DNA from 2 places in the Neobacillus sp. NPDC093182 genome. Region 1 is predicted to be linked to the other one. Evidence: riboswitches for the same ligand, from Rfam matches in the RefSeq annotation. Region 1 holds a riboswitch; the other holds the start of a gene.

What was found. A riboswitch is a leader RNA that binds a small molecule or an ion and turns the genes downstream of it on or off. The one in region 1 is predicted to bind S-adenosylmethionine.
Region 2: it holds a riboswitch for S-adenosylmethionine, as region 1 does, so the genes downstream of both, metK (methionine adenosyltransferase) here and ACIQAA_RS05770 (sugar ABC transporter substrate-binding protein) in region 1, are expected to answer to the same signal.

Annotation. Positions count from the first base shown of each region.
Region 1 covers NZ_JBIVOI010000002.1:236,140-241,046, reverse strand. Annotated here, with positions in the region: gene ACIQAA_RS05780 (formate/nitrite transporter family protein) at 1-347, opposite strand, end outside; gene yfkAB (radical SAM/CxCxxxxC motif protein YfkAB) at 540-1,658, shown strand; SAM riboswitch class I at 1,867-1,974, shown strand; gene ACIQAA_RS05770 (sugar ABC transporter substrate-binding protein) at 2,099-3,208, shown strand; gene ACIQAA_RS05765 (threonine/serine exporter family protein) at 3,321-4,082, shown strand; gene ACIQAA_RS05760 (threonine/serine exporter family protein) at 4,096-4,536, shown strand.
Region 2 covers NZ_JBIVOI010000001.1:841,559-846,465, forward strand. Annotated here, with positions in the region: gene asnB (asparagine synthase (glutamine-hydrolyzing)) at 1-882, opposite strand, end outside; gene metK (methionine adenosyltransferase) at 1,091-2,290, opposite strand; SAM riboswitch class I at 2,493-2,631, opposite strand; gene pckA (phosphoenolpyruvate carboxykinase (ATP)) at 2,849-4,435, shown strand; gene ACIQAA_RS04400 (DUF2584 domain-containing protein) at 4,475-4,717, opposite strand; gene ACIQAA_RS04405 (alpha/beta hydrolase family protein) at 4,759-4,907, opposite strand, start outside.

The DNA.
Region 1 (4,907 bases):
ATATTTCCAATGTAGCTGCTAACCCAGAGCTGGGTAACTACTAACCAGGCCATTTTGCCTCTTAGTGCTGCATAGGTGTAATAAAAGGTATTACCAGTAAACAAATCTCCTCCGCCGTAGGCAATTAATATAATCGCAGACCCAAAGGTGAGGGCAGCCATCGGGTAGGCAAAAGGGGAATGTTCCAAATAAAAGTAGTTACCAGTCTTAAAAGCAACAATTACACCAAAACCGATAAACATACTTGCAAGCATAGCTCTTAAAATATACCGTAACAGGCTTTGTCTAAAGACTTTTACCTTCTTTAAAGCCAGCTTTTCGACTTCACTTAAGAGTGGCATTTCCATATGTACATCACCATCCACTGTTTAAAAAATACTATCTCTTTAGCTTTAATAAAGGAACAGTAAATTATGCATGAATAGAATAATAGATTAAATAATAACATAAGTTTTTCTGAAAGACTTTAAATTACCATAATATCCATATTTCAGCTATAATGAAGTGGTTTTTCTAATACTGATTTTAAGGAGTTTACTATGTCCGATTTGAAAAAAATAACCCCTGAAAATGATCCGTGGGAAGCTTATAATGATATAAAGCAATACGGAAAACCTCAGCTTACCAATATTGAATTCACGACTACAACCTTATGTAATATGCGCTGTGAGCATTGTGCAGTAGGGTACACCCTTCAAACAAAAGACCCCGAAGCACTTCCGGTGGATTTGCTTTTGCATAGGTTAAATGAAATTCCAACCCTCCGGTCGCTTAGTATCACAGGCGGCGAGCCGATGCTTTCCCTGTCTTCTATAAAAAATTACGTGGTGCCAATATTAAAGTATGCTCATGAAAACGGTGTTCGGACGCAAATTAATTCGAATTTAACACTCGATTTAGCACGCTATGAATTAATTATTCCTTATTTAGATGTTTTACATATCTCGCATAATTGGGGAACGGCAGATGATTTTGTTGAGGGTGGATTTGCTAGGATGGCAAACAAGCCTGATTACAAGCAGCGTGAAAAGTATTTTACTAGAATGATAGAAAACAGCAGGGAATTAGTGAAGGCTGGTGTAATGGTATCCGCGGAAACAATGCTTAACAAACGAACATTACCTCATCTGGAGAAAATACATCGCCAAATTGTCGATGAGATGCTCTGTCAGCGGCATGAGATTCACCCTATGTATCCAAGTGATTTTGCAAGTAATCTGGAAACGTTATCCCTGATTGAAATTAGGGAAGCTATTCATCATTTATTAGACGTTCGTGATGAAAATGTATGGATGCTTTTTGGAACGCTTCCTTTTTATGCATGTAGCCATAAAACAGAGGATTTAGAACTGTTAACTAGACTTTTTCAAAGTAGAAATGTAACGGTAAGAAATGATCCTGATGGCCGTTCGCGACTAAATGTTAACATTTTTAATGGAGATATAATCGTAACGGATTTTGGTGATACCCCGCCATTAGGGAATGTTCAAAATACCAAGCTGACGGATGCGTATGAAAACTGGCAATCCTCTGCGATTGCTAAGGAATTGAGTTGTCATTGTCCTGCTGTGTCATGTCTTGGTCCTAATATTTTAGTTAAAAATAGTTATTATCAGGATTTGGATTTTTCCAATCTCCAAAATAATATCAGCAAATAAAAAAAGCAGGAGCTCCCTGCTTTTTTCTATAATAATACCGAATTTTCAAATTAAAGAAAGTAAAACACCTATCTTTTGGCAAGTGGAAAGGATAATGTGATGACTACCAATAAGTTTTTCAATTAAAAATATTTAGATAATACTATTGACAAATTGTTAATAGGAGATTAAATTTAGTTTAATACTTTAAACAAGTAAATAATACGTTCTCTTATCAAGAGTGGCAGAGGGACTGGCCCGATGACGCCCAGCAACCGTTCCGGAAGGAATTGGTGCTAAATCCTGCAAAACAAGGAATTGTTTTGAGAGATAAGAGAGGAGTAGTCCTTATTTTGTGATGAAACCTCTCTTTTCTGGAGAGGTTTTTTGTTTTTTCAAAGACCCTCCTAGGAGCAACGTTGGTAGGAACGCACGTAAAACAAAAAAGGGGAGCTTTTAACATGAAAAAGAATTTTTTTAAGAGCACATTTGTATCTGCGATTGCAGCAACACTATTGCTTACAGGCTGTGCTTCTGGAGGAGAAACAAAGCAAGCAACTGGAAATACAACAATTGAGGGAGTTCCGGAGCGTTTTGCAAAAGGGGAACAGCCAAAAATTAAGGTAATTCGAAAAATCGGCGGGGACGATCATACTGCCCAATTCCTAGCTGGTGCCAAGCAAGAGGGTGAAGCGCTAGGGTTCAAAGTAGATGTGTTTACGGCGAATGGAGATACAGCAAAATTTCATGACGCAATTAACCAAGCTTTAAACCAAGACTATGATGGATTTATTATTTCCCATGGTGACGATGATGCGACTATCAATGATGTCAAAAAAATCGTCGATGCTGGAAAAAGCATTGTTGCATTTGACTCCAATGCGAACCTGACAAAAGTGGATGGAGTTACGCTTACTTCACAGGATGATGAAGCGTTGGCCACGCTGGCATTAGAGCAATTAGTGAAAGAAACAAATGGTGAAGCCAATATCGCTTATTTATGGGTGGATGGATTCCCGCCAATGGTTCGCAGGAATAAAGTTTACCAGGATGTTTTAGAAAAGAACCCAGGAATCAAGGAAGTGGAGCGTTTTGGTGTTGCTTCTGCTGACACAAGCGTACAAACACAGAATGCAGTTGCGGCTATGTTGAACAAATATCCAAAAGGTGAACTGGATGCGATTTTTGCCACATGGGATGCTTTTGCGATTGGTGCTGCACGTGCACTTAAGGAAGCTGGAAGAGAAGAAGTTAAGCTTTATGGTATCGATGTTTCGAATGCGGATTTACAAGAAATTCAAAGAAAAGGCAGTGCTTGGAAGTATACTGCTGCAGTGGATCCAAAGGTCATTGGTGCGGTTAATATGAGACTATTAGCAAAGAAACTAGCAGGTGAAGAAACGCCGCAGACATTTGATCTTGAAGCGTCATTAATCTCACAAGAAGACCTTCAAAAGTCAACAGAACCGGTTAATATGGTGAACCTTGCTGATATTATTCCAGGCTGGGGTCAATCAACTGCCTTTGAAGAAGAATGGATGAAGAAGTTAAAAGAACATTATAAAAAATAACATAAAATAGACGCCTGCCTATACGGTTGGCGTCTATTTTATTGATAAAAATAAAGTTTTTGATTAAACTTAGGAAATCATAAAAAGAAAGAGTAATTGTGGTGAAGGTTAGATGGAAAATGAAAAAACACGTACATATGAAATAATGGAAGTATGTTTGCTTGCCGGAAAAATAATGCTCCAAAGCGGTGGAGAAACCTATCGGGTAGAGGATACGATGATGAGGATCGCTGCTGCTTTTGGAATTGAAAATTCACATAGTTATGTAACTCCAACAGGGATTATTTTTTCAGCTGAAGGTACTGAACCAACCAAAACAAAGTTGATACGAATATCAACAAGGTCTACTGACTTGAAAAAGGTAGCTATGGTAAATAGTATTTCACGAAGGATTACTAGCGGCGAATTAAATCTCGAATCAGCTTTAACACTTCTAAAAGAGCTTGACGCCTTAAATGTTACCTTTCCGTTTATGGTTCAGGTTGCGGCTGCCTCCATTGCCAGCGGCTGTTTTATGATTATGTTTATGGGTGAGTGGATTGATTTTATCCCAGCGATGTTATCTGGAGGAGTAGGATATTTCGGCTTTTTATACATTCACCGCTACATACCAGTGAAGTTTTTCTCGGAATTTTTGGCCTCATTCATTATTGGATTACTATCCTTTTTCCTTGTAAAAATAGGAGCAGGACAGCAGCTGGATAAAATTATTATCGGGTCCGTCATGACGTTAGTACCTGGTCTTTTAGTCACTAATGCGGTAAGAGATTTAATGGCAGGACATTTAGTTTCGGGATTATCTAAAGGTGCGGAAGCATTGTTAACAGCATTTGCTATCGGATCGGGAATAGCAGTAGTGTTATCTTTTTTGTAAATGGAGGCTTAATGTGGATATCATTGGACAATTAATCACAAGCTTTATTGCAACAGCTGCTTTCGGAGTCATTTTTAATGCACCGAAGGAGACGTTAGTAAAATGCGGACTTGTTGGAATGGGTGGATGGATTATTTATTATATAGCGGAAAAGTATACAGGTGATTCTGTTTTAGCCACACTTGGAGCCACTCTTTTTGTAGGGATAGTCAGTCAGGAGTTAGCTAAATTCTATAAAACACCGGTCATTATTTTTAGCGTTGCGGGAATCATTCCATTAGTTCCTGGTGGTCTGGCATATGATACAATGAGGAATTTTGTCGAGGACGATTATTTTCAAGCCATGGCATTAGCTGCAAAAGTAACGTTATTATCAGGCTCAATCGCATTTGGTCTTGTTTTTTCAGAAGTTATCAATCAAGTGGTACGGAAAATTAAGGGAGTGAGGTTATAATTAATAAAATTGGACGAAGGCAGAGGAATCATATCCTCTGCCTTCTTTTGCTTTGATCCTAGATGGACCACTATTGTAACTTGTGAATGGTTGTTTCTGATTGTCAGCCATCGCAAGGTAAGTATTTATATATAATAAATGGTATTAAAAGACCAATTTGCCGCGGTTACTCTTCCACCTGATGGTTTTATACCTAAACGACGTAAGCCCTGCCTCTCTTACGTCCTTACGGCTCCGAAGCCGATCCAGCGTGAATAAGTTTTACTTTTAAAACATAAGCAGAATGCCAGAAAAAATTCTTACATTGCGTTATCTATCTATTACAAGTTACATAAAATCTAAAGCACAATTAATAATATTACACCCTGTTG
Region 2 (4,907 bases), on a different contig from region 1:
ACCATTTTGCTCGAAACCGACTGAAAACGTCTTTATGGCTGGATGAAATTGTTTTGCAATCGAAGCAATAATGGAAGAGTCGATTCCGCCTGAAAGGAATGAACCAACAGGAACATCACTTCTCATATGCATTTTAACTGAATCGATTAACACGTCTTGAATTTCTTTAATAAATGCTGATTCTGCTTTCTGTACCGGGTTAAAACTTGCCTTCCAATATCTTTTAATTTCCATTGGAGAGCCAATCTTCTTGGTAAAATAATGTCCCGGTTCTAACTTATGAATGCCTTTTGACATCGTGTTTGGCTCAGGTACAAACTGATACGTTAAATAGTGCTGTAGGGAATCATAATCTAAAACATCGTTCTCTAGAGCTAGAAGGATACTCTTCTTCTCGGATGCAAAGAATGTTCTTTCTCCATCCTCAAAATAGAAGTACGGTTTAATCCCGAAAGGATCTCTTGCACCAAATACAATTTGTTCTTGTTTATCCCATATCGTAAAGGCGAACATCCCGCGCAGTTTTTCAACAGCCTTCTCTTTCAATTGGCTATATAGAGCAATAATAACTTCTGTATCAGAGTTTGTTGCAAACTGTAAGCCTTCTTTGAGCAATTCTTCACGAAGTTCTAGGTAGTTATATACCTCACCATTAAAGATAATCCAATAGCGCTCATTTTCATACGTTAATGGCTGATGCCCGCATTCAATATCAATAATGCTTAAGCGGCGAAAACCGAATTGAATATGGTCATCATAATAAAAGCCATCATCATCTGGTCCACGATGGGTTATAATATCGTTCATATTTTTGAATTGTTGTTTTTGATCATCACGATAGTTTTGTGCCTTGTCGTGTACACAACCAATAAAACCACACATTATGTACGTCACCTACTCCAATCTAAATATCCAAACTTAAAAAACATACTCTCCTATCCTACCACTATTCATATAAAAATGTCAGTGTGAAAGGTAGGAAAATTCAGGTACAAATAGTTTTCACCTAAACACATTGCCCTAAACTTAGACGACGAAATCAAAAAGAGAGTTACATTAAAAATGCAACTCCCCTGTACATTGGGTTTAATTAAATATTTGCTTGTTGACGTAATGTGTCTGCTTTATCTGTACGCTCCCAAGGAAGGTCAACATCTGTACGGCCGAAATGACCATATGCTGCAGTTTGTTTATAGATTGGGCGACGAAGATTTAACATGTTAATGATTCCAGCTGGGCGAAGGTCAAAGTTTTTACTAACTAGATTGACTAAAACTTCTTCGCTTACTTTTCCAGTCCCAAATGTGTCAATGGAAATGGAAACAGGTCTTGCAACACCAATTGCATAGGCAAGCTGCACTTCAACCTTATCTGCAAGTCCTGCTGCTACAATATTCTTCGCAACATAACGAGCTGCATAGGCTGCAGAACGGTCAACTTTTGTAGGATCTTTACCAGAGAATGCGCCGCCGCCGTGACGAGCATATCCGCCATACGTATCAACAATAATTTTACGTCCAGTTAGACCAGCATCCCCTTGAGGTCCACCGATAACAAAACGACCTGTAGGATTAATGAAATACTTTGTATTTTCATCAATTAGTTCTTTCGGAACAACTGGATTAATAACATACTCTTTTACATTACGTTGGATTTGCTCTAACGTAATTTCGGGATGGTGCTGTGTTGAAATAACAATCGTATCAATACGGACAGGTTTGTCGTTCTCATCGTATTCTACCGTTACTTGTGTCTTTCCATCCGGACGCAGGTAAGGAAGAATTTCCTCTTTACGAACCTCAGTTAAACGACGTGCAAGCTTGTGAGCTAATGAAATTGGTAGAGGCATTAGTTCTTTCGTTTCGTTACATGCAAACCCAAACATTAAACCTTGGTCTCCTGCCCCAATAGCTTCAATTTCTTCATCAGACATTTGCCCTTCACGTGCTTCAAGTGCCTGATCGACCCCCATCGCAATGTCTGGAGACTGCTCACCTATAGAGGTAATAACACCACATGTTTCGGAATCAAAGCCATACTTAGCACGATTGTACCCAATTCCTTTAATTGTTTCACGAACGATCTTTGGAATATCAACGTAAGTAGATGTAGTGATTTCACCTGCCACTAAGACTAATCCAGTTGTAACGGACGTTTCAGCAGCAACCCGAGCATTTGCATCCTTTGCTAAAATCGCATCTAGAATCGAATCAGAAATTTGGTCACAGATTTTATCTGGATGACCTTCCGTAACTGACTCAGAAGTGAACAAACGACGTTTTGTTGACATCTGATTTCCTCCTATATTATGAGATAAATCAAGGTTCATATGAAGGTTACAGGTATACTTCTAGAACCACTGAAATTGATACGGTACTCATTCCCTTAGTATGAAATAAACAAAGGATTTTTATTAGCAGCTCTTTTGATAAAAGGTCTTATACAAAACAAAAAACCTTACCACATGAGGAAAGGTTGTTCCGGTCCTTTCACTCTTATCGTTCAAGGTCAAAACCTTGCGTCAGATTAGCACCTTCGCACTTGAGAAAATGATAACTACGTAATCATCTTCTCATAAAGCAGGTTGCTGGGTTTCATAGGGCCTGTCCCTCCACCAGCTCAGGATAAGAGAGTATCCGTTCAAATTAGTATCATACTTGAACCTCTCGAACATTGTCAATGAATTTGCTAGCAAATTAAGGATAATTATATGAAATTTTTCCATTTTAAATTTATACTTAATAATACAACCCAAATTCACCAATTAGTATAGACTATTCGATTAAATGTGTTATACTTTTTATGAATATATCGAATATTAAAAACTTGAAAAGGAAGGTTCGTTCTGATGAATTCAGTACATGTCCCAAATGAATTAAACCAATTGCTGGAAGACAGTCATGTGCATATTCAAATGTCTGTTCCTCAATTAGTGGAAAAAATACTATCTAGAAATGAAGGAAAACTAACCTCAACTGGTGCGATCAGTGTATCAACAGGTAAATATACTGGAAGATCTCCTCAAGACAAATTTATTGTAATGGAAGAATCCATTAAGGATAAAATTGATTGGGGTAATTTAAATCAGCCCATTTCAGAAGAAGTTTTTAATAACCTCTATCAAAAAGTTTTAGAATACTTAAAAGAAAAAAATGAAATCTTTGTTTTTAAAGGATTTGCAGGGGCTGATAAAAAGACCCAATTGCCGATTCAAATTGTGAATGAATTTGCTTGGCATAATCTATTCGCCCATCAACTATTTATTCGTCCTAGTGAAGAAGAATTGCTGACACATAAACCTGGTTTCACGGTCATTTCTGCTCCAAACTTTAAAGCAAATCCTGTAGTAGATGGAACAAAGTCTGAAACCTTTATTATTATCTCATTCGAAAAACGAACGATATTAATCGGCGGAACAGAATATGCTGGCGAAATGAAAAAGTCGATTTTTTCAATCATGAACTACCTATTACCTGAAAATAATATTTTCTCTATGCACTGCTCTGCTAATATAGGTGTGGAAGGTGATGTTGCTCTGTTCTTCGGTCTTTCTGGGACAGGTAAAACCACTTTATCAGCAGACCCCAAACGCCGTTTAATTGGTGATGATGAACATGGCTGGTCTTCTAATGGCGTTTTTAATATTGAAGGCGGATGCTATGCAAAAACAATTAATCTTTCCAGGGAAAAAGAACCGCAAATTTTTGATGCCATCCATTTTGGTTCTGTATTAGAAAATGTTGTTCTCAATCCCGATACAAGAATTGCAGATTATGACGATGCAACTCTAACTGAAAATACAAGGGCTGCTTATCCGATGCACGCCATTGAAAATATAGTTGAACCGAGCATTGCGGGTCACCCGAATACCATTGTCTTTTTAACCGCCGATGCATTTGGGGTATTGCCTCCAATCTCGAAGTTAACAAAAGAGCAGGCAATGTATCATTTCTTGAGTGGTTATACATCCAAGTTAGCCGGAACCGAGCGTGGTGTTACATCTCCAGAAGCGACCTTCTCCACCTGCTTTGGCGCACCATTCCTGCCTTTACCTGCAACACGTTATGCAGAAATGCTTGGTGAAAAGATTCTTGAGCATAATGCAAATGTCTTTCTTGTTAATACTGGCTGGACTGGCGGAGAATACGGAGTGGGGAGCCGCATGAAGTTATCCTATACACGAGCAATGATTCAGGCTGCACTTGAAGGGGAACTAAACAATGTCGAAACAGTAAAAGACGATATTTTTGGACTAAATATTCCACTCCATATTGCAGGTGTACCTGATGAGGTTCTTCAACCAAGCAAAACTTGGGATGACCCACAAGCCTATGAGAAGAAAGCAAAAGATTTAGCGGCTAAATTCCGTGAAAACTTTAAAAAATTCACCAGAGTTGATTCAGAAATTGAAGAAAAAGGCGGACCAATTGCCTAAATAGAGAAAGCCCTTATCGTATTTCGATAAGGGCCTTTACTAATTTGTAGAATTTAGTGAAATTAATTGGTAAGTTAACCAAGTGCGGTTTTCTTGCCATTCTACTTTTTTAATGACAGCTGTCCCGTTCGTGTCGCTTTCAATGGTTTTTCTCACGTCAATGGGAATATCAATCGGATAAAGTCGATAGCCTTCTTTTTCTAAAACAAAACGATTTTCTTCGATTCTTGTTTCTCTGCCTTTTGTTACGATCATCGTATTTAACTCAAGAGGCATACCCATATGTACCCAACTCCTCTGTGATTGGACTTACTTTTATTTTATCATCTTTTGATTTGACATTTCATCCACTTCGTTAAATCTTTCACGATTTTTCTGTTTACTACGGGAGGAAAGTAATGGGTAAACTCATCAAAGTACCAGCACTCCACCGGCTTATTTAACATCTTGAGTCTTCTTTCTAGTCTGTAGG